Regions from separate parts of the Pseudarthrobacter sp. L19 genome, predicted to be linked through region 1. Evidence: riboswitches for the same ligand, from Rfam matches in the RefSeq annotation. Region 1 holds a riboswitch; each other region holds the start of a gene.
The links. A riboswitch is a leader RNA that binds a small molecule or an ion and turns the genes downstream of it on or off. The one in region 1 is predicted to bind thiamine pyrophosphate.
Positions count from the first base shown of each region.

Region 2: another riboswitch for thiamine pyrophosphate. It lies ahead of thiO (glycine oxidase ThiO); the one in region 1 lies ahead of ACRQ5B_RS13000 (bifunctional hydroxymethylpyrimidine kinase/phosphomethylpyrimidine kinase).
Region 3: another riboswitch for thiamine pyrophosphate. It lies ahead of ACRQ5B_RS07205 (ECF transporter S component); the one in region 1 lies ahead of ACRQ5B_RS13000 (bifunctional hydroxymethylpyrimidine kinase/phosphomethylpyrimidine kinase).

Region 1 is NZ_CP193935.1:2,726,333-2,730,636, forward strand. Features, by position in the region: gene ACRQ5B_RS12995 (Rne/Rng family ribonuclease) at 1-1,950, shown strand, start outside; TPP riboswitch at 2,104-2,201, shown strand; gene ACRQ5B_RS13000 (bifunctional hydroxymethylpyrimidine kinase/phosphomethylpyrimidine kinase) at 2,260-3,837, shown strand; gene rplU (50S ribosomal protein L21) at 4,203-4,304, shown strand, end outside.
Region 2 is NZ_CP193935.1:2,304,083-2,308,386, reverse strand. Features, by position in the region: gene ACRQ5B_RS11010 (thiazole synthase) at 1-459, opposite strand, end outside; gene thiS (sulfur carrier protein ThiS) at 465-701, opposite strand; partial or broken gene thiO (glycine oxidase ThiO) at 698-1,992, opposite strand; TPP riboswitch at 1,983-2,100, opposite strand; gene thiE (thiamine phosphate synthase) at 2,127-2,819, shown strand; gene ACRQ5B_RS10990 (ferritin-like fold-containing protein) at 2,854-3,567, opposite strand; gene ACRQ5B_RS10985 (RNB domain-containing ribonuclease) at 3,609-4,304, shown strand, end outside.
Region 3 is NZ_CP193935.1:1,539,280-1,543,583, reverse strand. Features, by position in the region: gene ACRQ5B_RS07210 (ABC transporter ATP-binding protein) at 1-1,078, opposite strand, end outside; gene ACRQ5B_RS07205 (ECF transporter S component) at 1,089-1,667, opposite strand; TPP riboswitch at 1,788-1,929, opposite strand; gene ACRQ5B_RS07200 (hypothetical protein) at 1,956-2,678, opposite strand; gene ACRQ5B_RS07195 (DUF4235 domain-containing protein) at 2,784-3,047, shown strand; gene mnhG (monovalent cation/H(+) antiporter subunit G) at 3,090-3,497, opposite strand; gene ACRQ5B_RS07185 (monovalent cation/H+ antiporter complex subunit F) at 3,487-3,765, opposite strand; gene ACRQ5B_RS07180 (Na+/H+ antiporter subunit E) at 3,762-4,304, opposite strand, start outside; gene ACRQ5B_RS07175 (Na+/H+ antiporter subunit D) at 4,304-4,304, opposite strand, start outside.

The DNA.
Region 1 (4,304 bases):
GTGCCCGGCGGCTCCATGACCGGCATCTCCCGCAAGCTGCCCGACGTCGAACGCAACCGCCTCAAGCGCATCCTCAAGGACCGCTTGCCGGAAGACGCCGGCGTGATCGTCCGCACCGCGGCTGAGGGAGCCTCGGAAGAGGAACTGACGCATGACATCAACCGTCTGCGCGCCCAGTGGGAAGGTATCGAAAGCCAGGCCGCGTCCACCAAGATCCTCGCCCCGGAGCTCCTCTACGGCGAACCGGACCTGACCATCAAGGTGGTCCGCGACGTGTTCAACGAGGACTTCTCCAAGCTGATCGTCTCCGGTGAGGAGGCCTGGGACACCATCGAGGCCTACGTCACCTACGTGGCGCCGGACCTGGTGGGCAGGCTCGAGAAGTGGACCAAGGACACGGACATCTTCTCCGCCTGGCGTATCGATGAGCAGATCCACAAGGCTCTGGAACGCAAGGTCTTCCTGCCTTCCGGCGGCTCCCTCGTGATCGACCGCACCGAGGCCATGACCGTGGTGGACGTCAACACCGGCAAGTTCACCGGCAGCGGCGGCAACCTCGAGGAAACCGTCACCAAGAACAACCTGGAAGCGGCCGAGGAAGTCGTCCGCCAGCTGCGCCTCCGCGACATCGGCGGCATCATCGTGATCGACTTCATCGACATGGTGCTTGAATCCAACCGCGACCTGGTCCTGCGCCGCATGGTGGAGTGCCTGGGCCGGGACCGGACCAAGCACCAGGTGGCCGAGGTGACCTCACTGGGCCTCGTTCAGATGACCCGTAAGCGGATGGGCACCGGCCTGCTGGAAGTCTTCGGCGAGCAGTGCGAGGCCTGCGCCGGCCGGGGCGTCGTCACGCACGACGAGCCGGTCGAGCACCGCCGCGCCAACACCGTCGCCGCGGAACACCACGTTCCGCGCACCGAGCAGCAGCCCGCCGCCCGCAACGAGCGTAAGCGCCGCCGCGGCAAGGGCGGCCAGGGCACCGAGGTCCAGCAGCAGGCACCGGCTGCCGGGCACCACGAGCCCACCGAGGCCGAGCGGCACGCCAAGGCCGAGGCCACCCGGGCCGCACTGGCGAACATCGCGGCGGCGGCCCACGCGGCGCACCTGCACGACGGCGAAGCCACCGCAGCGCCCGACGCCGAGACCAGGCAGGCGGCCCTGGATGCCGCCGTCGAGCTGGCCTCCACCGAGGAAGCAGCCGGCCGTCCCGCCGCCGTGCTGACCTTCGGCGGCGAGCAGGTGGCCCTGCCCTTCGTCGAGCACGCCGAGCAGGCGCCGCAGCCGGCCCTGACGCTGGACCTGCTGACCGAGGCGTTCGCCAACCTGGGCGACTCGGACTCGCGGAACCGCCAGTCCGGGCCAACGGAGACCGCGGCCCGCGAGGCCGCCCCGCCTGTGGAAGCGCCGTCTGTGGAAGCACGGTCCGAGGAAACCCCTGCCCCGGAGGCTGAGGCACCCGCCGAGGCTCCGGCCGCCGGTCGGTCCGCTGACCAGTCCCGGGCAACCCGGGGCCGGGGACGTGCCCGCACGGCCCGGATCCAGCCGCCGAACGCCCGCAACCGCGCGGCCGAGCCCGAAGCGCGCCGGGAACCCGCCCCGCAGCAGGCTCCCAAGCAGGACACCCGGCAGCAGGAGGCTCCGAAGCAGGACACCCGGCAGCAGGAGGCTCCGAAGACGGCTGCACCGGTGGCGGCCCCCGTCGCCACCCGCACCCCCGCGGCTGATGAACCGGCCACCGGTCAGCGCCGTCCGCGGCGGCACCGCAGCGCCAGCCGTGCCCAGGGGGCGGCCAACGAGACCGCCGTCGAGCAGCACCGGCAGGCCTCGGCCGCATCCGGCCAGGGCTCGGTCCACGAGGCCAAGGCGCCGGAAACGGTCAAGCCTGTGGTCAAGGACAACGGCGGCCCGATCATCCTCGGCGTCGGCGTACCGGCCTCGGAGCTGTAACCGCTCGGCCGCACGCATCGGCACCACTCGCGGGTATCTCCCGGACTCGACGTTTCGAAGCGTCGACTCCGGGCGGTACCCGCGAGCCGGTTAAGGGGGAGACCGGTCGGAGGACGGGACGGGCGGGAGAACCCGGGGAGGGGCGCTACGCTGGAACGCGACACGGGGTGCCGCGCATCGGGCCGGCTGAGATCCACACCCGTTGAACCTGTCCGGTTAGCACCGGCGAAGGGATGTCTCTTGTCTTCGACCCAACCCGCGGCAGCACCCGCGGCACCTTCAACCGTTCCCGCGGCCGGCGCCACCTTCCTGCAGACGGTATTTCCCGCAGCGCAGGCTGCACCCACCGGGCGGGCCGCGATCCCCAGGGTCCTCGCCATCGCGGGGTCCGACCCTTCCGGCGGTGCCGGAATCCAGGCGGACCTGAAGAGCATCGCGGCCATGGGTGGCTACGGCATGGCCGCCATCACGGCCCTGACCGCCCAGAACACCCGCGGCGTCCGGTCCGTGCACGTGCCGCCCGCCGCCTTCCTGACCGAGCAGCTGGACGCCATCGCCGAGGACATCACCATCGATGCCGTGAAGATCGGCATGCTCGGCGACGCCGGCGTCATCGACGCGGTACGGGCGTGGCTGGAACGCACCCGGCCCGCCGTTGTCGTCCTGGACCCCGTCATGGTCGCCACCAGCGGTGACCGGCTGCTGCAGGAATCGGCGGTGGCGGCGCTGCACACCCTGCTGCCGCTCGCCGACCTGGTCACCCCCAACCTGGCCGAACTCGCCCTCCTGCTGGACGAACCGGTCGCCGCCGGCTGGGCGGAGGCGCTGGAGCAGGGCAAACGCCTCTCCGCGCTGGCCGGAACCACGGTCCTGGTCAAGGGCGGCCACCTCGAGGAGGACGCCGACGGCGGCTGCCCGGACGCGCTGGTCAACAGCTCCGGACTGCTCGGCAGCGAAACCGTGGTGGTGCCGGGGGAGCGGGTCGACACCCGCAACAGCCACGGCACCGGGTGCTCGCTGTCCTCGGCCCTTGCGACGGCCTACGCCGCCGGCGGGGACTGGGAAGCCGCGCTGCGCCGCGTCAAGCCCTGGCTGCTGGGGGCGCTGCGCGAGGCCGGACGGCTCGACGTCGGCACCGGCAACGGACCCGTCCACCACTTCCACCACCTCGCCCAGCCGGCGGAACCGGCGCCCGCGGCCGGCACGGGACAGTTCACGGACCACCTCAAGGAACCCGGCGACTTCGCCACCGGACTCGAGCCGCTCGCCGCGGAGGGCCTGACGGAAATCTACGCCCTGGACTTTATCCGGGGCCTGGCCGACGGGACCCTGCCTGAGCACGAGTTCGCCTACTACCTGGGCCAGGACGCGCTTTACCTCAATGGCTACTCCCGGGTGCTGTCCCGCGCCGCCGCGCTTGCCCCGACGGAGGCAGAGCAGCTGTTCTGGTCACGCTCGGCCGCCCAGTGCCTGGAAGTTGAGTCGGAACTGCACCGCAGCTGGCTGGCCGGACGTGCCGGCACCCCGCGGCGGCAGGGTCCGGTCACCAAGTCCTACGTGGACCACCTGCACGCCGCGTCGCTGGCCGGCAGCTACGGGGTCCTCGTGGCCGCGGCGCTGCCCTGCTTCTGGCTCTACGCCGAGGTCGGCGCCGCGCTGCACGCGCAGTTCCTGGCAGCGGGCGCGGACGAAGCCCACCCCTACGCCGCCTGGCTGCGCACCTACGCGGACGAGGCCTTCGCCGAGTCGACCCGGCAGGCGATCCGCTACACGGACGCCGCCGCCCGCCGCGGTTCCGCCGCCGAACGGGGCGCCATGACCGAGGCCTTCGTCCACTCCGTGCGCTTCGAGGTGGACTTCTTCGACGCGCCGCGGCTGCACGCCTGACCCGGAACGGGAGCCGCGGCCGGTAAGGTGGTGGGGCGCGGTTCCCGAAAGCGGCTGCGGCGCCCGGTCCGGTTCCTTGGAAAACGGCACTGTGGCACCGGTCACGCCCGACTCTCCGGGGCCTGCCTCGTTTGCGGCCGAAGGCGAAATTAGCGTAGTCTTGATCTTCGGTGCTTACGCCAACACTTGGGTTATGACCTTGAGGACCTGTCCACCCCACGCGGGACGGATGATCCACGGGATAGCTCATGGGTTCCCCCGGGGAACCTGCCGGCGTTGAGGCACAGCGTGAGCCGCTCCGGTAGTTCGGGGCCAGGTTCCGCACGCAAATCTAGTAATAAACGTCGAGAGAAGTGAGTTCCCCAGTGGTGTACGCGATTGTCCGCGCAGGCGGCCGCCAAGAGAAGGTTTCTGTTGGAGACTTCGTTACCCTGAACCGCGTCCCCGGTGGAGCCGGCAGCACCTTT
Region 2 (4,304 bases), 420 kb from region 1:
GACCGGATCGTCGTTCGTGTAGGCGAAGACCTTGAACCCGCGCGCCACCAGCTGCTCGGTGGCGTCGGCCAGTTCCAGGGCGTCCGGAAGCAGCGTCTGTTCGTCGGCGATCACCTCGAGCTTCACCCAGTCCGTCTCCAGCGCCTCGCGGGCCAGTTCGGCGGTGAGCACCGCGTCACGGGCGGTGAAGCACCCTGCGGTGTTGGGCAGCACCCGGATGTTGCGGTCGGCCAGCAGCTGGAACAGTGATCCGCTCTCCGCCGGGGAGTAGCGGCGCATCGCCACGGTGGTCAGCTCCGTGCCGGAGGCTTCCAATGCGGCGCCGAGGCCGTCGAGGCTGGGCGCGCCGCCGGTGCCCATGATCAGCCGGGAGCCCAGCTCCACGCCGTCGAAGGTTACCGGGTCGCGGTGCGCCGTGGCCTTCACTGCGGGCTCCTGCGCGGTGTCTGCTTCGTTCATGCCGTTCATCCTCCCTGTACCGCGGTGACGAGTTCGACGTCGTCGCCCTCGATAAGTTCTGTGGCGTGCCACCTGCTGCGGGGCACGACCTCGGCGTTGCGTGCGACGGCGACGCCGAGTTTGCGTCCGTCCGTGGCCTGGCCGTTGTCCGCCAGGGGCCGTCCGGTGATGCCGCTGACGAGGGCGCCAACCGTGGCGTTGTCCGGGAGCGCGTGCGGCTTTCCGTTTAGCGTGATGTTCATGCGGTTGTCCTGTGGGTCGCGGGGTGGAGAGCGTTGGTTGGGCTGTGCGCCTGGCTGCGCTCAGCGTCGGTGTGCGGGTGGTCGAAGCGGTCCGGGAGGAACCCGTCCCAGCGCGGGTCCGGGGTGCCGTCCAGCAGTTCCCGGCAGATGGCCGCGGCGGCCGGGGTCAGCAGCACCCCGTGCCGGAAGAATCCGGTGGCGATCACCAGGCCCGGGACGTGGCCGCCGCCGGCGGAGGTACGGACCCGGCCCAGCAGCGGGGCGTTGTCGGGGGTGCCGGGGCGGGCCCTGGCCGTGGCCTCGACGAGTTCCAGCTCGGCGACGGCCGGGACCAGCTGCTGGGCATCGCGCAGCAGCTGGTAGACCCCGCCGGCGGAGACGGCCCGGTCATAAGCCTGGTCCTCGCGCTGGGTGGCGCCAACCACCACGGTGCCGTCCCCGCGTGGAACGATGTAGACCGGAATGCCGCGGACCAGCCCGCGGACGGTGGAACTCAGCAGGGGACGCAGCCGCTCGGGCACCCGGAGCCGGAGGATGTCACCATGGACCGGCCGCAGCGGCAGGGTGAGCCCGGCCGGGAGGTCCTGTAGGGCGGCGGCGCCCAGTCCGTTGGCCACGATGGTTTCGGCCGCCCGGACCTCCCCTCCCCGCTGAGCCGGACGCCGGTGACCCGGCCGTCCGCTTGGATCAGGCTCTCGGCGCGTTGCGGGACGGCCCGGAATCCGGTGTCGGCGGCCAGCAGGGCTCTGATCCGGGTTATCAGGCGGCGCGGGTCCACCTGGTGGTCGGCGGGGATCTCGAAGGCACAGGAGATGGCCGGGCTGAGCAGCGGTTCGCGGCGGCGGGCCTCCCGCACGGTGAGGGGTTCGACGGACAGGCCGGAGGCCAGTTGGAGGGCGCGCAGGTCCGCGAGCGCCTGGCGGTCCGCGGCGTCGGCACCCACGGCGAGGGTCGGCGTCGGCAGGTAGCCGGTGCCCGCTCCCCCGTCGCCGTCGTCGGCGAGGCTGCCGGCGAAGGCGGGCCAGAGCCGGGAGGACTCCAGCATCAGGGGCAGGAGCCCCTCCTCCTGGTAGTGGAGTTCGCTCACGGGGGCCAGCATGCCGGCGGCGGCCCAGCTGGCCCCGTCCCCGGGGGCGTCGTCGACCAGCGCCACGGTCCGCCCGGAGCGCCGGAGTTCCCAGGCGATGCCGTGGCCGATCACGCCCCCGCCAATCACGACGGCGTCGAGGGGGCCGTCAGGCCGGGCACCGGGGTCCTCAGGCCGGGCAGCGGGGCCGGGGGTGGTGTTCATGGGTTCCTTCCCTACGCCGGTACTAGCCGGATCAGGTCAAGCGGTCGGCTCTGACGCCCTCTCAGCCCTGCGCCGTCGACGGCGTGCGGGGCTCCCGCGGTATGCGCCCAGTTTAGAGGAACTACGCTTGGGGCATGAGCCAGGATGTCCACAGCACCGCCCGTTTGTACCTCTGCACCGATGCCCGCAAGGACCGCGGAGACTTTGAAACCTTCGTCGACGCCGCGTTTACCGGGGGCGTGGACATCATCCAGCTCCGGGACAAGACCATCGAAGCCGCGGAGGAACTCGAACTCCTGGAGGTCCTGCACACGGTCGCGGCGCGCCACGGCCGGCTCTGGGCGGTCAACGACCGGGCGGACCTGGCCTCGTTGGCCGGCGCCCCGGTGTTCCACATCGGGCAGAAGGACATTCCGTTCCGTGCGGCCCGGGACTTCCTCGGCAAGGACACCGTGATCGGCCTGTCCACCCACTCCCCGGAGCAGGTGGACGCCGCCATCGCCGCCGCGCCTGGCCGCAGCGGGCTGGACTACTTCTGCGTGGGCCCGGTCTGGGCCACCCCCACCAAGCCCGGCCGTGCCGCCGTTGGCCTGGACCTGGTCCGCTACGCCGCCGACGCGATTGAGCGCGCCGAGGCCGCGGGCGACGGCGGAAAGGTGGCCGGCGTCGTGCCGTGGTTCGCAATCGGCGGCATCGACCTGACGAACGTGGAGCAGGTCCTCGACGCCGGGGCCCGGCGGATCGTGGTGGTCCGGGCGATCACCGAGGCCGACGACCCCGCTGCTGCGGCGCAGGCGCTGCTCTCCGCCCTCGACGCCCGGGCGTAAGCCCTGCCGGTTGCCCCGGGCGGGTGCAGGCTCTCTACCCGGCGAGGCCCAGCATGGTCATCCGGCGCGAGTGTGCCGTGGCCAGCGAGGTCAGCAGCGCCCGGACCGGATCCGTGCCCGCCGGGACGCCGTTGGATGGGGAGCCATTGCCCGTTGCCCCTGTGCCCGCTGCGTCCGAACCCTGGACGCCAAGGAAGGCGTGGTCGGCCGCGACCCGCTGCGCCTGGGTCAGCGCCTCGCCGAGGAGCCGCCGTGCCCACAGCGCCAGCCGGGAGGCCAGCCGTGGATCGTCGGCCAGGGCCTGTTTGAGCCGTTCGCGCAGCACCTCGGTGGCCTCTTCGGAGGCCTGGACCTGCTCCACCAGTGCCGCGGTGGCGGGATCCAGCCGCGGAATCAGGGAGCGGTAGAAGTCGGCGGAGACGGTGTCGATGACGTACGCCTTCATCAGCGACTCGAACCAGTCGGCTGGCCGCGTCCGCTCATGGAAGTGGTCAACCGAGCGCTGGAACGGCACCATGGCCCCCTCCACGTCCTCGCCCATCTCCTGCAGCCGGGCGCACACCAGTTCATAGTGCTCGAACTCCCGCACCGCCAGCCGGCCCAGCACGGCCCGGTCCCGGAGGGTGGGCGCATAGCGGGCGTCGGAGGAAAGCCGTTCAAAGGCGGAGAGTTCGCTGTAGGCCATCACGCCGAGCAGGTCCGTGAGAAAGCGGTGATCGCGGGCGGAATCCGGCGTCGGAGTGCTCATCGTTCAAGACTAGCGGCGGATTTCGGGCTACCCTGACTTTCGTGTCTCACCATCGCCTGACGCCGAGCGTCCGCCAGCAGCAAAACCAGCTAGCCAAGGCGCTGAAGGCCCTGCGCACCCTCCTGGAACTGCCCGGGCCGTTCCCCGAAGAGGCGCTGCGCGACGCCGAGGCGGCGGTGGCCGGGCACGAACTCCCCGGCCTGGACCTGACGCACGTGGAGTTCGTGACGATCGACCCGGCGTCGTCCACGGATCTGGACCAGGCACTGTTCATTGACCGCTCCGGGGACGGATACAAGGTTTTCTACGCGATCGCCGATGTCCCCTCCTTCGTGGCCCCCGGCGGACCCCTCGACGCCGAGACGCGCCGCCGCGGGCAGACGTTCTACACGCCCGAGGGCCGCATTCCGCTGCACCCCGAGGTCATCAGCGAGGCCGCAGGCAGCCTCCTCGCCGGCCAGCTCTGCGCGGCCTTCGTCTGGGAGTTCGAGCTCGACGCCGCCGCCGAGGTGTCCTCGGTCCTGGTGCGCCGCGCACGCGTCATCAGCCGCGCCAAGCTCAGTTACGCCGGGGTGCAGGCGGACCTCGACGCCGGCACGGCGGCCCCCGTCCTGGAACTGCTGAAAGAGGTCGGCGGCAAGCGGGTGGAGCTCGAGCGGCAGCGCGGCGGAGCGAGCCTGAACATGCCGGACCAGGAAATCGAACAGCTCCCCGACGGCGGCTACCGGATCGTCGCG
Region 3 (4,304 bases), 1.2 Mb from region 1:
CGGCCACCGGGGCCAGCAGCCCGGCGAGAGTCAGGGCGAAGGTCGATTTCCCGGCGCCGTTGGGCCCGGTGATGGTGAGCGCGCGTCCGGCGCGGACCTGCGCGGCGATGCCCTCCTGCACCGGCACGGGCGGCACGGCCCGGAAGCGGGTCCGCAGGCCGCCCCGGCGGGGACGCTCGCGGGACACGGCCAGGGACTCCGCGGCCAGCAGCAGGCGGCCCGCCTCAAAGCCGGTCTCCGGACCCTTTCCGGTGCTGCCGGCGCTCCGGGCGCGGGTGGCCGGCACGTGGCCCGGGACCCAGACCCCGGCGGCGATCAACATCTCCCGCGCCTCGGCCAGCACCCGGTCCGGCGGCCCGTCCAGCAGCACGGCGGCGTCACCCGCGCTGCCGGGCTGCAGCACCACGATCCGGTCCACCAGGTCCTTCCACACGGAAACCCGGTGTTCCACCACCACCAGGGTGGCGCCGGTCCGGTCCAGGCAGCGGCCCACGGCGTCGCGGACCTCCAGCACGCCGGCGGGGTCAAGGTTGGCGGTGGGTTCGTCCAGCAGCAGCAGCCCGGGCCGCATCGCGAGGATGCCGGCCAGGGCCAGCCGCTGCTTCTGCCCGCCGGAGAGGGCCGAGGTCGGGTGCCCCAGGGGCAGGGAACCGAGCCCGACGTCGTCGAGCGCCTCGCCCACCCTCGCCCAGATCTCCGCGGGCGGGACGGCAAGGTTCTCCGCCCCGAACGCGACGTCGTCGCCGACGCGGGAGAGCACCACCTGGGTCTCCGGGTCCTGCTGCACCAGCCCGGCGCGTCCCCGCCGCTCCCGGGGCGGGGCCCCGTCGATCAGCAGGCTGCCGGTCTCGTCGGCGTCGTCGGCCTCCGCGTCCGCGCCGCCGCCCTCGCCGAGCACCCCGGCGAGGGCGTGCAACAGTGTGGATTTACCGGCGCCGGAGGGCCCCAGCAGCAGGACGCGTTCGCCCGGGCTGATGTCCAGGTCCAGTCCGCTGATGGCGGGGCGTGACCGTCCGGCGTGCCGCCAGCCCCAACCGCGGGCGGTGACCGCGGCGGGGCGGACGTCGTCGGCGTTCATGCGCGGGGTGTCAGGAGAAGACGGGTTCGGTGGCCGCCTTGCGGGAGGCGAAGGAGGCCAGCACCCCGGTCCCGGCCAGGCCGCGGGTGGCGATCCAGGCCAGGCCGCCGGCGATCACGGCACCGGAGATGGCGCAGAAGACGATGTAGGCGGCCTTGTCCCCGGCCTCGAAGGCGATGTTCCAGCCCCAGGGCAGGAAGCAGTCGTTCAGGCCGCAGAAGAGGCCCGCACCGGCGCCGGCGAGCAGGGAGACCGGGAGGTTGAACTTGGTGTAGCGGAAGGCGGCGAAGACCAGCTCCGCGCCGAGGCCCTGCAGGATGCCGGAGATCAGCACGGTGGTGCCGTACTGGGAGCCCATGATCAGCTCACCGGTGGCGGCAACGGCCTCGCAGAACAGCGCGGCGCCGGGCTTGCGGACCACCAGCATGCCCAGGACCGCGGGGATCATCCAGCCGCCGGCGTAGAGGCCGGTCAGGGGCGGGTAGACGGCGGTGAGCGGGATTGAGACCACGTTGGCTCCCTGGTCCCAGGCCCAGAAGATGACGCCGCCGGCGATCGCGATCAGCGCCGCCAGGACAATGTCGGCCACGCGCCAGCTCTTCTTGCCGGCCGCTGTGGTGCGGGGGTGGAAATATCGGTCATGTCGTCCTCCTGAGGTACAGGAGGGGAGGGTGTTCCGGCCACGGCGGCCGCTGCCGCGTGTTCCGGACACCCTGAGAACTCGACTCCCTTGCGCCGGTACTAACCGGATCAGGTTCGAGGGTCTGCGGCTGTCCGCACTCTCAGCGCCCACCTACGGTTTCCGGATTCCTCCGGAAGGGTCCGACGGCGGCGCTCCCCTGTCGTTGTGAATGTCGCCCGTGTGGGCTGGGCCAGTTTACACCCGCGCCGCCGGGGCCCGCCTCCGCTTCCGGCCGAGCCGGATCAGCACGATGCCGACCGCCACGAACCACGCCCACATGAGGAGGCCGTAGCCGCCGTAGAGCGCCGGGACGAGGTACCGCAGCGCCTCCGCGAGCAGCCCCAGGGCACCGGCGGCGATGCCCAGCCAGCCCACAGCCCTGGAGAGCCCTCCCCGCACCATGGCCACGGACATCAGGAGGATGCCCGCCGCGGAAAGCACACCGGCGACGGCGGGTGTGTTGTTCTCGGCGATCAGCGCCTCAGCGGCGGCACTGATCCGCTGCCGCGCGGCGTCGTCGGCCGCCCCGGCGTACCGGTCGCTGAGATAGACCAGCACCAGGGAACCGCGGCTGGTGACCGGGATGGCAAGGATCAGCGCCCAGGACAGCCCGCCCACCAGGGCGCCACCCAGCGCCAGACCCCGCGCCACGCCCTGTGCCGCCGGAGCGCACGCCAGGAATAGCGCGGCGAACACGGGCACCGCCAGGATGTTGGGGACCGTCCAGAGCAGCTGCTCGGCGACGTAGACGGGCTTGTTGCGGGCGATGAACTCCAGCGTCGGCACGGCCCCGTCGACCGGCGGCGGCGCGATGAAGTCCAACACGAGGGCCAGCACCAGCAGCACGACAAAGGCGATCGCGCAGCAGCCGGCCGCCAGCTGGAACGGCGCCCAGGGTGCTCTCGGGTCTCTGTCCATGCCCGACGGTAGGCCGGGCGGCGCGCGGCGGACAGGGGCGTCCGCCCCGGACCGGTGTGCCAGTAGGCTAGGGACAGCCCTGTTTCCACCCGCAAGGAGCACGAAATGAACATTGTCATCAAACTGCTCGGCACCGGCATCAGCCTGGTCGCCGGTCTCGTCGGCACCAAGCTCGTGGACACCGTCTGGGAGAAGTCCACCGGCAACAAGCCGCCGAAGGGCCACGACGACGACGTCCCCACCACCCTGCGCCAGGCCCTGACCTTCGCGCTGATCTCGGCCTCGGTGAGCGCCGTCATCCAGGTCCTCGCCAACCGCGGCACGCAGCGGGCCATCAGCCGCTTCGCCAAGACTCAGGACATCGTCTAGGCACACCGCACCACCGGACTCCGACGGGGAGTCCCCCGGGCATCAGTCCCGGCGGGGCTCCCCGTCGTCGTTCAAGCCGCGTTCCCCGGCGGCCTGCTGCACCACCGCTTCGAGCTCGTCCGCGCTCAGCAGCTCCGGGTGGAGGTGCTTGGTGCGGTAGCCGGCGCGGCCCACCATGTGCGCGGAGACCGGGACCGTCAGCAGCTGGAAGATCCACGCGACCACCAGCACCGGCCACACCCACCAGGTGCGCATCTGCAGGCCCACGGCGCACAGCAGCAAAAACAGACCGAGGACCTGCGGCTTGGTGGCTGCGTGCATCCGGCTCATCAGGTCCGGGAAGCGGAGCAGGCCGATCGCCGCGCCAAGGGACATCAGCGCGCCTACCACCATGAACACGGCGGACACGGCGTCGATCACCGGGTCTGCGGAAAAGGTCTCAGGATTCATGGGGGTGCCTCCTCCGGTCGGCCACGAAGCGGGCCACCGTCACCGAGCCGACGAAGCCGATGATCGAGATCGCCACCAGCAGCATCAGGTTGTTCAGGTGCCGGTTGACGGCCATGTCGATGCACAGCGCCGCGCCCAGGATGGCCAGCAGCACGTCGGCGGCGAGGACCCGGTCCAGCAGGGACGGCCCGCGGGCGATCCGGATGATGGCGCCGCCGGCTGCGAGGGACAGGATCACGGCGGTGACGGCCAGGACGATCGGCATCATGCGGCTGCCTCCTGCTTGAGGGCGGAAACTTCCTCCGGGGTGCCCATGATCCGGATCAGGCCGGCCTCGGTATCCCGGACGTCCTTGCGGAGCTTGGCGGCGTCGTCGGCGTCGCGGACGTTGATGCCGTGGATGTAGAGCGTGGACGTGGTCCGGTCCACCTCCACCACCAGGGATCCCGGGATCAACGAAATCACGTGGCCGGTGGCGGTGACCAGGAGGTCCGAATGGCTGCGGAGCGGGACGGCGACGACGGCGCTGATCACCCGGGGCCCGCGCACCACGGCGAGGTAGAGGACCTGGAAACTCGCCGCGACCACCTTGGCCAGGAACACCACGCCGAAGGGGATGGCGCGCAGCACGTTGAACCGGCCGCCCAGTTCCACCGGCGGCAGGTAGAAGAGCCGGGCCACGAGCACAGCGATCAGCGCACCGAAGAGCAGATTGCCGGCGCTGAAGTTCTGCCAGAGGGCGCCCCAGACAATCACCAGCCAGACCAGCAGCGGCAGTTCCTGGCGCAGGGAGATCCGTTTGCGGGT